Regions from separate parts of the Candidatus Accumulibacter cognatus genome, predicted to be linked through region 1. Evidence: riboswitches for the same ligand, from Rfam matches in the RefSeq annotation. Region 1 holds a riboswitch; the other holds the start of a gene.
The links. Region 1 has a riboswitch for cobalamin ahead of AW06_RS01150 (energy-coupling factor ABC transporter permease). Riboswitches for the same ligand answer to the same signal wherever they lie in the genome.
Positions count from the first base shown of each region.

Region 2: linked by a shared signal. The riboswitch ahead of AW06_RS15600 (TonB-dependent receptor) and the one ahead of AW06_RS01150 (energy-coupling factor ABC transporter permease) in region 1 are both predicted to bind cobalamin.

Region 1 is NZ_JDST02000004.1:52,018-61,036, reverse strand. It holds gene AW06_RS01190 (bifunctional cobalt-precorrin-7 (C(5))-methyltransferase/cobalt-precorrin-6B (C(15))-methyltransferase) at 1-475, opposite strand, end outside; gene AW06_RS01185 (cobalt-precorrin-5B (C(1))-methyltransferase) at 462-1,628, opposite strand; gene AW06_RS01180 (precorrin-8X methylmutase) at 1,625-2,311, opposite strand; gene AW06_RS01175 (sirohydrochlorin chelatase) at 2,337-3,263, opposite strand; gene cobM (precorrin-4 C(11)-methyltransferase) at 3,256-4,047, opposite strand; gene AW06_RS01165 (ABC transporter ATP-binding protein) at 4,047-4,928, opposite strand; gene cbiQ (cobalt ECF transporter T component CbiQ) at 4,925-5,665, opposite strand; gene AW06_RS01155 (energy-coupling factor ABC transporter substrate-binding protein) at 5,659-6,003, opposite strand; gene AW06_RS01150 (energy-coupling factor ABC transporter permease) at 6,000-6,677, opposite strand; cobalamin riboswitch at 6,805-7,014, opposite strand; gene rfbF (glucose-1-phosphate cytidylyltransferase) at 7,296-8,066, shown strand; gene rfbG (CDP-glucose 4,6-dehydratase) at 8,051-9,019, shown strand, end outside.
Region 2 is NZ_JDST02000084.1:11,553-20,571, reverse strand. It holds gene AW06_RS15610 (ABC transporter ATP-binding protein) at 1-31, opposite strand, end outside; gene AW06_RS15605 (iron ABC transporter permease) at 33-1,022, opposite strand; gene AW06_RS15600 (TonB-dependent receptor) at 1,028-2,887, opposite strand; cobalamin riboswitch at 3,014-3,235, opposite strand; gene AW06_RS15595 (hypothetical protein) at 3,388-3,588, shown strand; gene AW06_RS15590 (cell division protein ZapA) at 3,602-3,934, shown strand; gene AW06_RS15585 (MT-A70 family methyltransferase) at 4,246-4,902, opposite strand; gene AW06_RS15580 (adenosylcobinamide-GDP ribazoletransferase) at 5,078-5,830, shown strand; gene cobC (alpha-ribazole phosphatase family protein) at 5,803-6,399, shown strand; gene serS (serine--tRNA ligase) at 6,436-7,731, opposite strand; gene AW06_RS15565 (replication-associated recombination protein A) at 7,813-9,019, opposite strand, start outside.

The sequences.
Region 1 (9,019 bases):
TGGCAATCGCCCGCATCAGCGGATACAGACCGTGCGTAGGCGTCGCGCCGACAAACCATTCGCCGGTATCAGCGCGGTGGCACGAGGCGATCCGGATGTCCTGCCAGGGTGTCTTGAAGCGGGCAAAGGCCAGTTGCAGTGTCGACACGTTCGGCAGGATGTCCACGTCGTCACGCCCAAGTCGGCTGGTCAGCCAGGAAGCGATGCCGTGACAGAGCGGGTCGCCGGTGGCCAGCACGACGACGCGTTGGCCCGCTGCACGGGCACTCAGAACCCAGTCGGGAAGTTCGCCGAGCGCACCGTCCATGTCCCTGGTCATCGCCGTGGCCGACAGCCAGGGACGCACCAGTGCCAGCGTGCGGCCGGCGCCGATCACCAGCTCGGCCACGGCCAGTCGCTGGCGCGCCGAATCGGACAAGCCGGCCCAGCCGTCATCGAGGATCCCGATCAGGGCGCAGGATTCAGGCCAGCTCATCTTCTTCCAGACGACAAATGAAGCGTCCTTCGAAATCGCAGACCAGAATGCTGAGCTGATAAGGACCGGGGTAACAACTTTTCAGGCTGCGGATGGCCTTGCCGGCCAGCAAACGGTGGAAGGCAAGACTCAGGCCCAGGTTGGCGAGACGTTCAGCAGCAAAGCGGGCCGTTTCGGCGGCACGGATCGCCTCGACCAGATCGGGTGGTGCACCAACTTCCTGTGCCGATGCAGCGAGAATGTCACGGTCGATCTCGGCCTTCCAGGCATGGGTGACGCTGAGTCCCTGGCACATCTTGGTCAGCTTGCCGACCATCGCGCCCAGATAGACACGTGCCAGGCGGTGTTTGACTGCCGACTGGAAAGCCGCCTTGACGAAATCGCCCATCTGGACGAAGCACGCTTCGTCGAGTTCCGGCAACTGGCGCATGGCGAATTTTTCGGTGCGCCCGCCGGTGGTGAAGACGACCCTGGTCTGACCCTGCTTCGCCGCGACATCGACTGCCTGGACGACGCTGGCGCGGAAAGCGGCCGTCGAATAGGGACGGACAATGCCGGTGGTGCCGAGAATCGAAATGCCGCCGACAATGCCAAGGCGAGCATTCAGCGTCTTTTTCGCCATCTCCTCGCCGCCGGGAACGGAAATGGTGATTTCCAGGCCGTCGTGAAGCAGCAGTTCGCCGGCTACCGCCATCACGTTGTCACGGATGTTGCGGCGCGGAACCGGGTTGATGGCCGGGCCACCCACCGCAAGACCGAGGCCGTCTTTAGTGACGACGCCGACCCCGCCCCCCCCCTGGAGAATGACCTCGCCGGCCCGTTGCGGCAGCCTCCGGACAGCGGCCGTCAAGTGTGCGCCATGCGTCGCATCCGGGTCGTCACCGGCGTCCTTGACGATCACCGCATGTGCAACCCGCTCGCTACCCTCCCCCTCGAGGCGACCTTCACTGACCGCAAAGCGGTGCTCCTGGCCATTCGGGAGGCGGCAGAGAACGCTGTCCGGCAGCACACCGGTGAGCAGGCCGAGCGTCGCCGCACGAGCGGCGGCCGCGGCGCAGGCGCCGGTGGTGAAACCGCTGCGGTTACCGCGCGCGCGCCGGCCATCACCCTTGCGGACTCTGGCCGGCGCAGGCGCCTGTCCGGAGTCGCTCAAGCGGCGTTCTTCTGCACCGCTTCGGCGAGGCCGAGCAGCGCGTGTATGGCGGCGACGACCAGCGTCGAACCGCCCTTGCGGCCCTTGATCGCCACCCACGGAATATCGGTCAAGGTCATCAGAAGCGCCTTCGATTCGGCAGCCGAGACAAAACCGACCGGCATGCCGATCACCAGCGCAGGTTGGGCTCCTTCTTCGCGGATCAGGCGGATCACTTCGATCAGTGCCGTCGGAGCATTGCCGATGCCGACAATGGCGCCGTCGAGCCTGCCGAGCCGCTGCGCCTTGCGCATCGCCTGGACGGCGCGGGTCGTGGCCTCGGCCCTGGCCAGTTCGATGACCTCCGGATCGGAAATGTAATGCTGGGTACTCATCCCGAAATGCCTGAGGCGTGGTGCAGAGAGGCCGACACAGATCATTTCGACATCCGCCACGATCGGCGTTCCGCCCTTCTGGACAGCCGCCAGACCGGCTCGCATCGCATCGGGGTGGAAGGCGGTCAGGCCATTGAATTCAAAGTCGGCGCTGGCGTGAATCATGCGGCGCACCAGCGGCCACTGTTCGTCGGTGTAGTCGTGCTGCCCGACCTCGGCGTCGATGATGGCAAAGGAATCGTGCTCGATGGCGCGGCCGGCGGCAGTAAGCTGTTCGGTAATCGTGTTGGCGGCAGTTGGGGTGGCCATGGTCATGTCCAGAGTCTCCGAAGTGTCAGTCGTGTTGATGGGCACAACCAGGATTGTGTGCAGGGAGGTGTCCGTGATCGTGAACCGGAGCCTGGCCGCAGCCTGGACCGGCCAGGGCAGTATGACTGTGCTCGTGCAGATGCTCGGCCTCGGCCAGTTCGCGATACTTGCAACCATCGCATTCGAGCATGCCGCCAGCGGGGAGCTCGCCGCCGACCTTGTCGTCAAGCAGGTCGAAAATGCCCTTGTCGAAACCGAAGTAACTGCCCAGGCCGAAAGCGACCTGCGGATATTGGCGCTGCAGGCGTTCGACCTGCACCTTGATGCGCTCGATCAGCACGCCGCTGAACAGGTATACCGGAATGATGCAGATCTGCATCATTCCCAGCCTGACCTGGCGCTGTACCACCGTCTCAAGGCGAGGCCAGGTGACACCGGTAAAGGCGAGATCGACCAGTTCATGCTCGTTGGCCTCGAAAATCCAGCGTGCCATCCTGGCCAGCTCGCCATTGGCGCCGATGTCGGACGAGCCGCGACCGAGCAGGATGACGCCGGTGGTCATCGGATCGGGCACGGCCAGTTGCTTCATCAACCGGCCGAGCTGACTCTGCAACACGGCAAAGATCTCGCGGCCCATGCCGATATGCCGGGTGACGGCAAATTCGACCTGGGGATGCCGCTCGCGCGCGCGCTTCAGTGCCGCCGGCAATTCCATTTTGACGTGGCCAGCGGCGTTGAGAATGAAGGGAATGACCATCACTTTGCTCACGCCACGCGCAGCCCGGTCGAGACCTTCATCCAGCAGTACTTCGGCGTGCTCGATGAAGCAGACCTCGATCCGCCAATCGGGGTGACGTTCGCGCCACTGGGCCGCGAAATGCAGGGTTTCCTTGTTACCGTCGCGGTTGCGCGAGCCATGGCCGACAAGGAGAAAGGTGATTGCGTTAGTCATGAGTCGTCTCGGTTGCCTTGCGGAAGCGGTGCGAAAAAGCAGGGTCGTACAGTTTCGAGCGCACCAGGTCGGGCCAATCGGCAGCGCCCAGTGTCGGGCTGGCGACGATCATCGCCTGACTGCCAACCTTCGCGGCCTGGCATTTCTGCTTGATATCGGCAAGCGTACCGCGAATGATCTTTTCCTGGCCCGGCCAGCTCGCCTTGTGCACGACCAGCATCGGCGCATCCTCGGCCCAGCCGGCAGCACGCAAGGCTTCCTGCACCTTGTGCAGCAGAGTGATCGACAAGTAAATGCAGAGCGTCGCCTTATGCGCGGCCAGGGATTCGAGATCCTCTCCCGGCGGCATGGGTGTCCGCCCGGCGACGCGGGTCAGGATCACTGTTTGCGTGACTTCCGGCAGGGTCAGCGTTTCGCCTGCGGCGGCCATCGCGGCCATCGCCGAGGAGACGCCGGGAACGACTTCCCAGGCGATACCGGCGGCCGTCAGCGGTTGGGTCATTTCGATCAATGCGCCATAGAGGCCAGGATCACCGGTCTGCAGGCGAACGACGACGGCATGTCGATCGGCTCGCTCGATCAGCCAGGTTGTCATCTCTGCCAGAGTCATGTCCTTCGAGTCGCGAATCTCGCAATCCGCGGGCGAGAATCGCGTCGCCGCCTGGTCGACCAGCGACCCGGCAAACAGCACGGCACCGGCCTTCTCGAGCAGACGCCTGCCCTTGACGGTAATCAACTCGGGGTCGCCAGGGCCGGCACCGACAAACCAGACTTTTCCGGGCATCAGATCATCCTCTCGAAATGGGGCATGCCGTTTCCTTGGTGGGTTCCCAGCAGGGCAAGCAGGTCACTGATCTTGCGCGGCCCGGCATCGCTCGGGAGAACACCGAGTTTGGTCAGACGGCACTGCAGTTCAATGACTCCGGGCAAGGGCAATCCTGCCCCCGACAAGGTGTCGCCAGCCGTCGCCAGATTCGCTGCCGGCAGCGATGCGCTACAGCGACCGGCAACCATCAGGTGAATCTGGTCCGCCCAGGCGTAGGCAAAATCGATATCATGCGTCGCCAGCAGCAGGGTAATGCCCCGCGCCTGCAAGTTCTCAAGCACGGCCAGCAGATCTTCCTGCATGGCGTGATCGAGGCCGGCCATCGGTTCGTCGAGGATCAACAGTTCGGGCTCCATGGCCAGCACCCCGGCGATGCAGACCCGCTTCTTCTGACCAAAACTGAGGTTGTGTACGGGTTTGTCGGCAAACGCTGTCATGCCTACGGCCTGCAGCGCTGCGCTGACCCGTTGGCGTGCCGTCGCGATGTCCAGACCGAGGTTGAGTGGACCAAAGGAAACGTCTTCGAGGACGTTCGCCGAAAACAATTGCCGATCCGGATTCTGGAAAACCATGCCGACCTTGCTGCGCAGTTGGCGCAAGCCACTGCGACGGTAATCCACCGCTTCCCCGGCGTAGTAAACGACGCCGGATTGTGGTCGCAGCAAGCCGTTGCACTGCTGGAACAAAGTGGTCTTGCCGGAACCGTTGGCGCCGATCAGGGCGTTGCGGCTGCCCCGCCGGATGGCGATCGAACAGTCGTTCAGTCCGCGGCTGCCATCGGGGTAACGGAAGCAGACCTGCGCCAGTTCGAGCAGGAGGTCGTCTGCCGAGCGCGTCATGACATCGCCACCGCCAGTGCCAGCAGCGTACTGCCGGCGATCATTGCGATGGTCAGGTCGCGACCGGCATGGGCAAAGACCGGCGCAAGAAAATACAAGGGGCCCTCGTTGTTGCGCGCCTGCGCCGCGACATGCAGGTCGTTCGCCCGTTGCCACACCTGCAGCGTCAGATTGGCGGTCAAACCGGCCAGCGAGCGCAGTGCCAGGCGTGGGGTTGCGTAGCCCAGGCGCGCCGTCTGGGCGATCCAGATGTCCTGCACCGCCGCGGAGAAGACGAACAGCATCCGGTAACAGAGGACCATGATTTCGAGCAGGATCTCGGGGGTCTTCAGTCGGCGCAACAGGCTGATCAGATCGGGAAGCGGCGTGGTCAACGTGAGAAAGAGCAGCGCCGCCAGGGCTGCAAACGAACGGGAGAAAACGTTCGCCAATGGGTTCAGGCCGTTCGGGAGCAGTTGCAGCGTGAGGCCATGTTCATTGACGCCCAGCGAGCACGCCAGCGACAGGCTGCCGAGAAGCAGAAAGGCCAGAGCTGGCGAAGCGACGCGAAGGTAAGACGCTGGCGCGACACCGGCTCCCAGCAGCGTCACGGCGGCGAGAATCGCCGCCACGCCGGCAGCGACCATCGGTGAACCGGCGGCAAAAGCCGCGATCAGACCCGCGAGCGCAAAACTTCCCTTCGCCGCCGGTGAAACCCGCCGCCAGCGGTTGGCGTAGGCCGACCGCTCGATCAACACCGTTTCGCCGCCCCATTGGCTTCTTCCGCTTCCCGGCGCAATTTCTCGCGGGTCACCGAGACACCCAGGTAGTAACCGATAAACCCGGCACCCAGCGCCGCCTGCAAGGCGAACAACAGGGAGCTGATTTCACCGCTGGCCGGCTCCATCAGTGGCTGGAACCAGGGTTTGAAATCAGGATCGATGGCGCCGATGAGGTCCCTGGCCTGGTTGTCGGCGCCGGCAAAGATCTCGACGGGATGATCGGCATTCGCCGCCGGTTTCTGCACCAGCCACAGCGGCAGCGCAGACAGCAGGACCACGGCGAGCAGCAGCAACAGGTTTTGCCGGCGTTTCATACCCGTACCTCGTCGTTCCTGACGAGCTGCAGGTCCTGCAGTTCCCTGGCATTGAAGCGCATCAGGGCATTGAAGATCAGCACCGTCAGCAGCCCTTCGCTGATCGCCAGCGGGATCTGGGTGATCGCAAAGATGCTGGCGAATTTGGCAAAGGAAGCGACAACACCCCCCGTCGGATCAGGGAAGGCCCAGGCCAGTTGTAGCGAGGTGGTGACGTAAGTCAGCAGGTCGGCGAGGCTGGCGGCGAGAAAAACACTGGTGGCAAAAGAGAGTTTGATGCCACGCGCCACACGAAAAACCGCGGCTGCGGCGAACGGTCCGACAATGGCCATTGCAAAGAGGTTGGCACCCAGCGTCGTCAGCCCGCCGTGCGCCAGCAGGAGCGCCTGAAAGAGCAGGACCACCATGCCGATCGGCGCCATGGCTGTCGGGCCGAAGAGCAGGGCACCGAGCCCGGTGCCGGTAGGGTGCGAGCAACTGCCAGTCACCGAAGGCAATTTGAGCGCTGAAAGAACGAAGGTAAACGCGGCGGCAACACCCAGCAACATCCGCTGTTCCGGATGTTCGCGGATACGTTTCTTGACAACCCACAAGCCATAGGCCACGAAGGGGGCCGAAGCGACCGTCCACCCCAGGGCGTGTTCGACCGGCAGAAAACCTTCCATGATGTGCATGCTTCTCTCCCACAGCGAGCAGTGGCCAACCGTGCCAGGCGGGGGATCGGCACCTGCGGGCAGAAAGAAAAGCCGAGAAAAGCTGCGGTCGGCAAATCCACATGGCCCTCCCTTTACCCCGGGGAACGGCACTACGTTTGCTTTGGGCCGGTCTTCTGGCTTGCCGTCAATCTTCTCCAGCACCTTCCCATGCGTCAAGCACAGTGGCGTATTGCGGAGTCGTCAGGCTTACAGCAGCGGGGGCTGCGCCGGAATATCTGAAGATTCAGAGGCACCGGCTTCCCGTTTCACCCGCCCCACGAGCGTGGGGCAAGGTACCCAAACGGGGCTGATTATACGACAGAGCCGATCGGGGTGCCTGAAAAAGACGGGGCCATTAATGTGAAAGTCGCGTATGCGACTCACGAATCTCCCCTCCCCCCTCGCGAGGAAGGGGTCGGGGGAGAGGGAAACGGTCATGACTTTCATGATCGGGGGGTGCCTGGAACAGTCATGACCGTTAGTCCCCCGCTGGCACACTCCGGTAGATCGCGATATTCTTCGCTCCATGCTACACACACCCTACCCGCACGAACGCAACCGCACCGGCCCGACCGATCCGGCATTACTCATCCGCGGATGAAGGCAGTGATCCTTGCCGGCGGAGCGGGCACCCGGCTGGCGGAAGAAACCATCGTACGGCCAAAACCGATGGTTGAAATCGGCGGCAAGCCGATTCTTTGGCACATCATGAAGATCTATGCCAGTCACGGGATCAACGACTTCGTGATCTGCCTGGGTTACCGCGGCTATGTCATCAAGGAGTACTTCGCGAATTACTTTCTGCACATGTCGGATGTCACCTTCGACATGGCGACCAACCGGATGGAAGTCCACCAGCGATACGCCGAGCCCTGGCGGGTCACTCTGATCGACACCGGCGATGCCACGCAGACGGGTGGGCGCCTGCGACGCGTGCGCGCGCATGTCGAAAACGAAGAACTCTTCTGCTTCACCTACGGCGATGGCGTGGGCAACATCAACATCAGCGGGGCAATCGATTTCCATCGCCGGCAGGGAGTCCGCGCGACCGTCACTGCAGTGACCCCGCCCGGTCGTTTTGGCGCACTCGAGATTGCTGGCGATCGCGTTCTTGCCTTCCGTGAAAAACCGGTGGGGGATGGCGGATGGATCAACGGCGGATTCTTCGTTCTCCACCCCAGTGTGCTCGACCTGATCGATAGCGACTCGTGCCTGTGGGAAGCCGGGCCGGTCGAGCACCTGTCGCAGACCGGCCAGCTCGCCGTGTGGCGACATGATGGCTTCTGGCAGGGAATGGATACGCTGCGGGACAGGAATCATCTCGAAGAACTCTGGGCCTCGGGGATTGCTCCGTGGAAGAACTGGTGATCCAGCCTGCTTTCTGGAAAGACCGGCGCGTCCTGCTGACCGGCCATACCGGCTTCAAGGGGAGCTGGCTTGCCATGTGGCTGCAATCCATGGGTGCCAGAGTGATCGGTTATGCGCTGCCGCCGGGCACGCAACCCAACCTGTTCGAACTCGCGGGCCTGGCCAGGCAGATGGTGTCCATTTTCGCCGACATCAGGGATCCCGAACGGCTGCGCCGTGCCTTCACCGACTACCAGCCGGAAGTCGTCTTCCATCTCGCCGCACAAGCCCTGGTCCTCCGCTCCTATGCTGACCCGGTTGAAACCTACTCCAGCAATGTCATGGGCACGGTCAACCTGCTCGAAGCCGTTCGCCAGGCGCCAGGAGTGCGGGCGGTCGTCGTCGTCACCAGCGACAAGTGTTACGACAACCGCGAAGGCGAGGCCCATCGCGAAAGCGACCCGCTCGGCGGATGCGATCCGTACAGCAGCAGCAAGGGCTGCGTCGAACTCGTCACCGCCGCGTATCGCGCTTCCTTTTTCAGGCCGGCCGACCCTGCCGGACACGGCGCCGCCGTGGCGACGGCGCGCGCAGGCAATGCCATCGGCGGTGGCGACTGGTCGCCGGGCCGATTGATCCCGGACGCCATCCGCGCTTTTGTGGACCAGCGTCCGTTACCTGTGCGTCATCCCCAGGCGATCCGCCCATGGCAACATGTCCTTGAACCGCTGGCTGGTTATCTGCTGCTGGCCGAGCAACTATGCAAAAAGGGAGCGCCCTTCACCGAGGCCTGGAACTTCGGTCCGTCAGATCAACACCGCGTCGAACAAGTCATCGACAAGCTGGCCGGCCTCTGGGGGGAGGAAGCGCCCTGGTTCAGCGACCAGGCCTCTCATCCACAGGAAGCACACTGCCTCCGGCTCGACGCCTCGAAAGCGATCTCGGCGCTAGGCTGGCAGCCGCGCTGGTCGCTC
Region 2 (9,019 bases), on a different contig from region 1:
GCGCATGGGCAGATAGCAGACCTGGGACCATTTCAGTACCGTCCAGGTGCAGCGCGGCTAAGCAGAAACAGAAAAACAGGCACGCCAATCAGCGCGGTCAGCACGCCGACCGGCAGTTGTTGCGGTGCCAGTAGGGTACGGGCCAGGGTGTCGGCAACCACCAGCAGACTGCCTCCGGCGAGTACCGAGGCGGGCAGGAGCAAGCGCTGATCATTGCCGGCAGCGAGGCGAACAAGATGCGGCACGATCAGGCCAATGAAGCCGATCGCGCCGGCATGCGTGACCGCGGCAGCCGTAGCCAGCGACGCGACGAGGTAAACGCCGCGGCGTAATGGGCGGACTGCAACCCCCAGCGCCTGGGCCATGTCGGCACCACGTGCCAGCAGATTGAGCTCACGGGCAAACGGCAATGCAACCAGCAGCACCATCAGGAGCAGGATCAGTACCAGTTGTGGATCACCGCTCTGCGACAGATCCCCCATCAGCCAGAAGAGCATGCCTCGCAGCCGGTCTTCTGGAGCCAGCGCGAGCAGCAGGGTGACCACCGCACCGCAACCGGCAGCGACGATTACACCCGTCAGCAGCAGGCGCGACTGCGTCCAGCCCCCTTCACCATGCGCGAGGCCGAACACCAGCAGCATGGCGCCGAACGCGCCCCCGAAGGCCAGTCCGTTGATCCCCGCGACACCCAGGCCAAGAACGATTGCCAGCAAGGCACCGATGCCGGCACCGCCAGAAATGCCGAGCACGTAAGGGTCAGCAAGCGGGTTGCGCAGCAGGACCTGCAGCAAGGCACCCGCCAGCGCCAGCAGACCGCCGCAAGCGAAACCTGTCAACGCCCGCGGCAGGCGCAGGCTGCGCACGACGTCGCTGGCCATGCCATGACCGTTGCCAAACAGGATTGCCAACACCTCGGCCGGGCCAATCGCAATGCTGCCCACCATCAGGGCCAGCGCAATGCTGAGCTGCGCCAACCCGGCCAGCACTGCGAGGATCAGCAAGGCACGGCGGCGGGTGGGCATCTCGCCTACTTCGGCGCGTAGCGAACACCGACGAAGACATTCGCCCCGGCGGTGGTATAGTTGTCGACCGTCTCGTAATCCTTGTCGAAGATATTGTTGGCGCGCGCAAACAACACCCAGTCTCGCTGCAAGCGGTAATCGGCGTAGAGGTTTACCAGACCATAGCCGCCGAGACGAACACGGTTGGCGGGGTCATCGTAGCGGTTGCCCAGCAGTTGCCACTCACCACGAAATTCCCAGTTGCCGAGGCTTCGGCTGAGGTAGCTGCTCATCTGCTGCTCGGCACGGCGGGCCAGACGATTACCCTTGTTTGGCCCGTCCTCCTCGTTCCGCGGGTTCAGAAAGTCAAGTGCGATCCCAACTGCCCACGCCGAGAAACGCCCATCATAGGTAAGCGTGGCGCCGCGCAGCAGCGCCTTGCTGACATTGACCGGCACGAAGGTAGGTGGCCGGAATTCGATCAGATCGGTCACCTGATTGTAGTAGAAGACCGCCGAAGCACGATGGCTACCCTGCTCCCAGTTGACCCCGACCTCGGTGTTTTTTGCCGTCTCCGGTTTAAGATTAGGGTTGCCACCGGCAAAACCGAAGAGCGAGGGAAAATACAGCTCGTTGAAGGTCGGAGCGCGGAACGCCGTGCCATAGGAAATATGGGCGCGCCATTGCGGCGAGAATTGATAGCCATAGGCAGCAAAACCCGTACGCTTTCTGCCAAACTGCGAGTTGTCGTCATGTCGCAGGTTGAGCTGCAGCCGATGCTGATCGATATGGCCATTCCAGCCGGCCAGCAGCGATCGAATCGTGCGCTCGGTAACCGTGTAATCGGTCGTGCTGTTGACCTGTTGCTTGTTGTATTCGGCAGCCAGCAGCGCTTCGCCGACTGGCAGCTTGATATCGTTCTGCCAGGACGCAAGATCCATCGTGGTCTTGAAAGAACTGTCCCGGAAATTCCCGATATAGTCCTTGCTGTCGTCGGTACTGCGGCCGAGACGCAAGGTACTGGTCCACGCCTGATGCAGCCGGTTGCGCGAGTAGATCGAATAATTACCGACGTTCTGGTCATTGCTGAAGGACTGAGCTGCGCCAAGCGCGCTAAAGTCGTTGCCATCGTACTGGTTAGTGCCCTTGCTGACCAGCAGATTGGCCCCGAGTTCCTGCCCTTTGGCCGGACGAACGGCAATACTGGCACTCAGGTTCCTGTTGTAATAGCCATCCCGGTCACGGTTGTAGAACAGGTTATTCTTGTTGTTGATGGCGTTGAACCCGTCGGTATTCGTATACCCTGCCTGAACACTATAGGACACCCATTCTGTTCCGCCCGCAATGCCAACACTGGTGTCGGTCGTGTGGTAAGAGCCATAGCCGGTGCTGGCGTTCACCTGTACTGACCCCTCGCCCCTGCGGGTGAAAATCTGGATGACGCCGCCGATGGCATCTGCCCCGTAGAGCGATGACGCCGGGCCACGCAGAATCTCGATGCGCTCGATCTGGTTCAGCGGAATCCGCGACAATGCTGCACTGCCGCTCGTCGCCGAGCCGATGCGCTGCCCATCGATCAACACGATCGATTGATTGGTACTGGCGCCACGGACGAACACGCCGCTATTGGACCCCGCACCGCCGTTGGCGACGTACTGGATTCCCGGTTGCCGTGCCAGAAGTTGCGCCAGTGTCGTCTCCCCGGCTTGGTCGATTTCTTGACGGGTGATAACCGACACATCACTCGTCAGTTCGTTGACTCGGGTAGCCTGTCGAGTCGCCGTGACGACAATCGGGTCGAGTTGCGGGTCCGCGGCATGTAACGCCGTCGAGAACAGTGCGGTGAAAGTTGCGGCATGGGCTGTCCGCAGCTGGTTCGGATGCATGATGAAACTCCCCCCTGTTGCCGACCAGCGTCCCCGCAAATCGGCTAGCCAATTATGTGGAAGGCGCGAGGTCAAAGCAGGCATGCAAGCCGAGCGTTGCGTGTCCGCATCCCCGCGACACTTCCGTCCAGTGTGGTATGCGAAGGCCGGTATCCGGGCTCGCGAGTCTTGATCTGTCGCCTTCCCAGGCTTTTTGCCCAGTGGCCTATTGACAGTCCCACACTCGCTTACCGTTGCGGGGGCAGCACAGGCATGTTGTTGCGCGTGGTACAGCGCAAACAGGCACCTGTTTCCCGTTTAACCGCTGCAGCGAATCTGCGTGGCGGCACCTTGCACGATCCATTTTCGCATTTGAGGCCAGCAAAAATGCCGATTATAGCTTGCCCGCAGGGTGCCCTATCGACGACTGAACCAGAAAGCGCTTGCCACATCACAAACAAGGTGCAGAAACGCTGCTTATGCCTTGACCAAGCATGCTTTTTGAATCTATAGTCTGTCCCATGCTGAATGAACTCAACACGCTCGAAATCAAGATTGCTCAAGTGGTTTCACTGTGCCACACATTACGAACCGAGAATGAGGTTCTGCGCCAGCAACTTGCGTCGCTTGAAAGCGACAAGGAACGCCTTGCCGAACGTATGGCGGCTGCCCGTGCGCGGCTTGAACAGCTTGCCGAGCAACTGCCCGAAGCTAAGCCCTGAAGACTCTGATACGATGCCCAACGAAACCAATTATCTCGACATCGTCCTGCTGGGCAAGGAATACCGGGTCGCCTGCCCAAGCGATCAACATGCTGCGCTACTCAGTGCCGCAGCCTATGTTGATGGGAAAATGCGCGATATCGCTGGGAAAAGCAGGAGCAATCTTCCCGAGCGTATTGCCGTCATGGCTGCGCTCAACATCGCTCACGAGCACCTCGGCCTCAATCAGGAAATGCCGGAGCAGCATCAGAAAATTGAATCTGAAATAGGACTGGACATGGACGCGCTTAGGGGTAGAATCTTTTCCATGGAAGCAGAGCTTGATCAGGTGTTGAAGTCGCAGTAGGAAGGTTTTCCTGCTCCGCTCTCCAAGAGAGTTCCCTGCGGTGTTGTCAGGTCATAGATTCCTTGAACCAATGCTAAATGGCATTGGTCGCGGACCATAGAAACCACTGTTGTGTGCGCCCCTAGTCGGACGTACCTGATGCGGAAGGGAAGTGACCTATCTGAACCCAGGTTCAGGATGCCGGCCTGACGGCATCGGCAGGGACAAAAGCGCGGAACCTCTGGTTTCGCGCTTTTTTGTGCCCATATTTTTTGGGCCTGTTTGCGACGGAACATCGGTTCCTGATGTACCCGAAAGACGACACGCGGCTATCAGCCCTTCGCGGGAAGGCTGTCGGCATCAGCCTGCGAATGATTGGCATAGGTCGGCCAGTCGGGAACGTACTCGTCGGCCTGGCTGCCCCAGGTGCTCCAGCCCTCCCGTGAGCCGCGGGCGAACATCTCTAGGAAGGGACCGGGCGAGCACGATTCGATCAGCGCGTAGGCTTCGTCCGGTTTGCGGGAATGCTCGCGCTTGCGGCTCTTGATGATGTTGACCTGGCGGCGGCCGGGGGGCAGCGTGCGCGCATCCTTCCCCCTGACGCCGAACAGGATCAATTCGGTCGTATTGCGGAAATAGAAACCGACGCCGCGCCCGTCCGGGCCACCATCCTTGCGAATCTTGTGCCATACAAGGTTGCTCTTGTAGGTGAAGCCCCAGGCGGCGAGAACGCGCAGGCCTTCCGGCAACAGCGCGTTCGGCACCCACAGGTAGAGGTGTGCGGGACTTTCGACGATCTCGGCCACGGGTAGCGCCAGAATGTCATCCAGCGTCATCGTGGCGTAGCGGTTCAGGCGCTTGTGCTCCGGTGCCATCTTGCCGGTGCGGTTCTGAAACTGCCACGGCGGATCCGCGAGCACGGTGCGGAACTTCCGGTTACCAACACGTTGCAGCAGGTCGCAGCCTACCGCGGGGAAATGGTCGGTCATCTGTTTCAATCGTGAATAGGAAGGAATGGGCCAATGCTCCACAAGGGATCTGGCAAACACGGTGAACGATCCTGCCTGTCGTCGCCGGGCACGATGATACCTGCACTTGCAACGGCAGGCGATGGTCGGTGATTGACTGATCGGGATACCATCCGGTATTTGGTGAAAGGAAACAATGTTCAGGCGAGAGCTTGCCTATTTCTTCGGTGCGCTGCGCTTTTTTACGCGCCTGCCAGTCCCGGCCTGGGTAGGGCACAGCAGCGAGGCACTCGACCGGTCAACGCGATATTTTCCGGCGGTGGGCCTGCTCGTCGGGGCCATTGCCGCACTGGTTTTTGTCCTGACGTCTTGCGTCCTGCCGATGACGCTGGCGGTGCTGGCGGCAATGGCCAGTTCTCTCTACCTGACGGGAGCGTTTCACGAAGACGGCTGGAGCGACATGGTCGACGGTTTCGGCGGCGGCTGGGAGAAGGCACAGATCCTGGCGATCATGAAGGACTCGCGAATCGGCAGCTTCGGTGCGATCGCGCTGGTGATGCTGCTGCTCGCCCGCTTCTGCGCACTGATCGAGTTCGAGTGGCAGGAGATTCCCCTGGCCCTGCTGGCCGGCCACACCCTATCCCGCTTCGCTGCGACGACCCTGTTGCGCGGCCTCGACTATGTACGTGACGAGGGGAAAGCGAAGCCGCTGGCCACCCGCATCGGCTGGGGCGAGCTCGGTATTGCCGGACTCACCGCCCTGCTGCCACTATTGCTGCTGCCACCGCTAGAGGCATTGCTCGGCGGGGTATTTGCTGCCCTGGCGACGCTGTGGCTGGCACGCCTGTTCCGGCGGCAAATCGGTGGCTATACCGGCGATTGTCTCGGCGCCACCCAACAATGCTCGGAACTTGCTTTTTATTGTGGACTATTGTGCAGCTTTTCCTGATCCGTCACCCACCACCACGGCTTGCCGCTGGCGTCTGCTACGGGCAGCTCGATGTCGATTCAGAGGACCCACAGCCTGCCGCCAGGCGTCTGCGCGCGCTGTTGCCTGACGCTACGCCGGTCATTGCCAGCCCCTTGCGGCGTGCACGCGCCCTCGCCGAGGCCTTGCATCCACAACCGGTGTTCGACGAGCGACTGTTGGAAATCGACTTTGGCGAATGGGAGGGCGTCGCCTGGGAGCAGATCGATCGCCGGCTACTCGACGCCTGGGCCGCCGATGTGCTGCACTTCGTCACGCCCGGCGGCGAATCGGTGGCAATGCTGCAGGCGCGCGCGCTTGACTGCGTCCGCAGTCTACGCGGCAACCATGTCGCCCTTGTCACCCACGCCGGGGTCATCCGCGCCATGCTCGGGCACTGGCTGCAACTGCCGATCGACGAGTGGAGCCAACTGCGGCTCGACTTCGGCAGCCTTACTCTGCTAGAGATTGACGCCAGCAGGGATGGCCTGCAGTGGACAGAGTCAGGCCGGCCGCATGCTCCGGGGATCCTGCATTATCTGAACCAATGACCCCCCTCTGCAGGGCTTTGTCATGCCATTCGCAGCTCAGGCGATGCCGGAGTCTCGGGAGATTCTTTCGATGCCGCCAAGGTAAGGACGCAGCACTTCCGGAACACGGATGCTGCCGTCGGAATTCTGGAAGTTTTCCATGACCGCCACCAGCGTGCGCCCGACGGCAAGGCCGGAGCCATTGAGGGTGTGCACCAGTTCGATTCTGTTACGATCGTTGCGATAACGCGCCTGCATTCGTCTGGCCTGGAACGCCTCGAAGTTGGAGCATGACGAGATTTCGCGGTAGGCCTGTTGTGCAGGCAGCCAGACTTCGAGATCATAGGTTTTTGCTGACGAAAAACCGATGTCCCCGGTACATAGCGTAACCCGCCGATACGGCAGGTCGAGCATTTCGAGGATCCGCTCGGCGTGTCCGGTGAGTTCCTCATGCGCCTCCAGCGAATCGCCTGCGGCGACGATCTGCACCAGTTCAACCTTGTCGAACTGGTGCTGGCGGATCATGCCGCGCGTATCGCGACCGTAGGAGCCTGCTTCTGAACGAAAGCACGGGGTATGGCAAACGAACTTGAGTGGCAATTCATCGGCATTGACAATCTCGTTACGAACGACGTTGGTGACCGGCACTTCCGCCGTCGGGATCAGATACAGGGGCTCGGCTTCGGCGCGCAGAATCTTGAATAAATCCTCCTCGAACTTCGGCAACTGCCCGGTACCCGTCAGGCTGGCGGCGTTAACCAGGTAAGGCGCGTAGACTTCGGTGTAGCCATGCTGTGTCACATGCGTATCGAGCATGAATTGGGCGAGAGCACGGTGCAAGCGAGCGAGCGCTCCCCTCAACAGCGAAAAGCGCGTGCCGGCGATTTTCGCTGCAGTGGCGAAATCGAGCTGACCGAGCGTCTCGCCGAGATCGACATGATCCTTGACCGCAAAGTCGAAGCTGCGCGGTTTCCCCCAGCGCTTGAGCTCGACGTTGTCGGTATCGGAACGGCCGACCGGCACGCTGTCCTGCGGCAGATTGGGAAGCACGGCCAGGAAGGCATCGAGTTCCTTCAGCAAATCGGCGAGGCGGACTTCATTGGCTTCGAGTTCGTCCTTGAGTGCCGCCACCTGCGCCATCACTGCGGTGGCATCTTCGCCTCGTCCCTTGAGTAGGCCGACCTGCTTCGAGAGACTGTTGCGGCTCGCTTGTAGCTCCTGCGTGCGCGTCTGCAGGGATTTGCGCTGGCTTTCGAGCCCCTGGAATGCCGAACGGTCGAGCGTGAAACCACGCGTCGCCAGTCGTTCGGCAACCCCTTCGATGTTGTTGCGCAGCAGTTGAATGTCGAGCATGGTCAATCCTCATGTGGGCGGTCGCGCCGCGACTCGCGAATCTGTCCGCTTCCCCGGCTGCGCACAGCGGCGCGGGCGGACTCAGTCCTGCTTCTGTCTTGCCTGGCGATCAAGTTCGCGCAAATGCGCGAGCTTTTCGCCAATCCGGATCTCGAGGCCGCGCGCGACCGGTCGATACCACTCGACCGCCGGCATGCCCTCGGGGAAATACGCCTCGCCTGCAGCGTAGGCGTCCGCCTCGTCGTGCGCGTAGCGATAGTCTTTTCCGTAACCCAGGTTCTTCATCAGGCGTGTCGGCGCATTGCGCAGATGCACCGGCACCGGCCGTGAGCCGTCGCCACAGATGAAGCTGCGCGCGGCATTATACGCGAGGTAAGCGGCATTCGACTTGGCCGCCATGGCCAGGTAGAGTACCGCTTCGGCAAGAGCCAGCTCGCCTTCGGGAGAACCCAGACGTTCGAAAGTCTCGGCAGCATCGAGCGCGATGCGCGCCGCACGTGGATCGGCAAGGCCAATGTCTTCCCAGGCCATGCGCACGACGCGACGTGCCAGATAGCGTGGATCGGCGCCACCGTCGAGCATCCGGCAGAACCAGTACAGCGCGGCATCCGGAGACGATCCGCGAACCGCCTTGTGCAACGCCGAGATCTGGTCATAAAAGGCATCACCGCCCTTGTCGAAGCGACGCAGGTTCTGCGCCAGCGCGCGGTCAATGAAAGCACCATCGATGTTGCTGGTCTGGACGGTTCGGGTGGCCGTTTGGATCTGCTCGATCAGGTTGAGCAGACGTCGCGCATCGCCATCGGCGAGACCGATCAGGCGCGAGCGCGCGTCATCATCGAAAGACAGCCCTGGCAAGACCTGCCGGCGCGCGCGCGCCAGGAGCTGTCCCATCTCTTCGGCCGTGAGTGAATGCAAGACGTAAACCGAAGCGCGCGAAAGCAGCGCCGAATTGACTTCAAACGACGGGTTTTCGGTTGTCGCACCGACAAAGGTCAACAGCCCGCCTTCAACATAGGGCAAAAAGGCATCCTGCTGTGCCTTGTTGAAGCGATGCACTTCGTCAACAAAAAGTATCGTCCGCCGTCCGCTGCGCGCGCGCGTGATTTCAGCACGTGCCACCGCCTCACGGATGTCCTTGACACCGGCAAAGACCGCCGAGATGGCGATGAAGTCGGCAGTGAAGGCATCTGCCATGAGACGCGCCAGCGTCGTCTTGCCGACTCCTGGCGGCCCCCAAAGGATCATGCTGTGCAACTGGCCGGACTGGAAAGCCATGGCCAGCGGC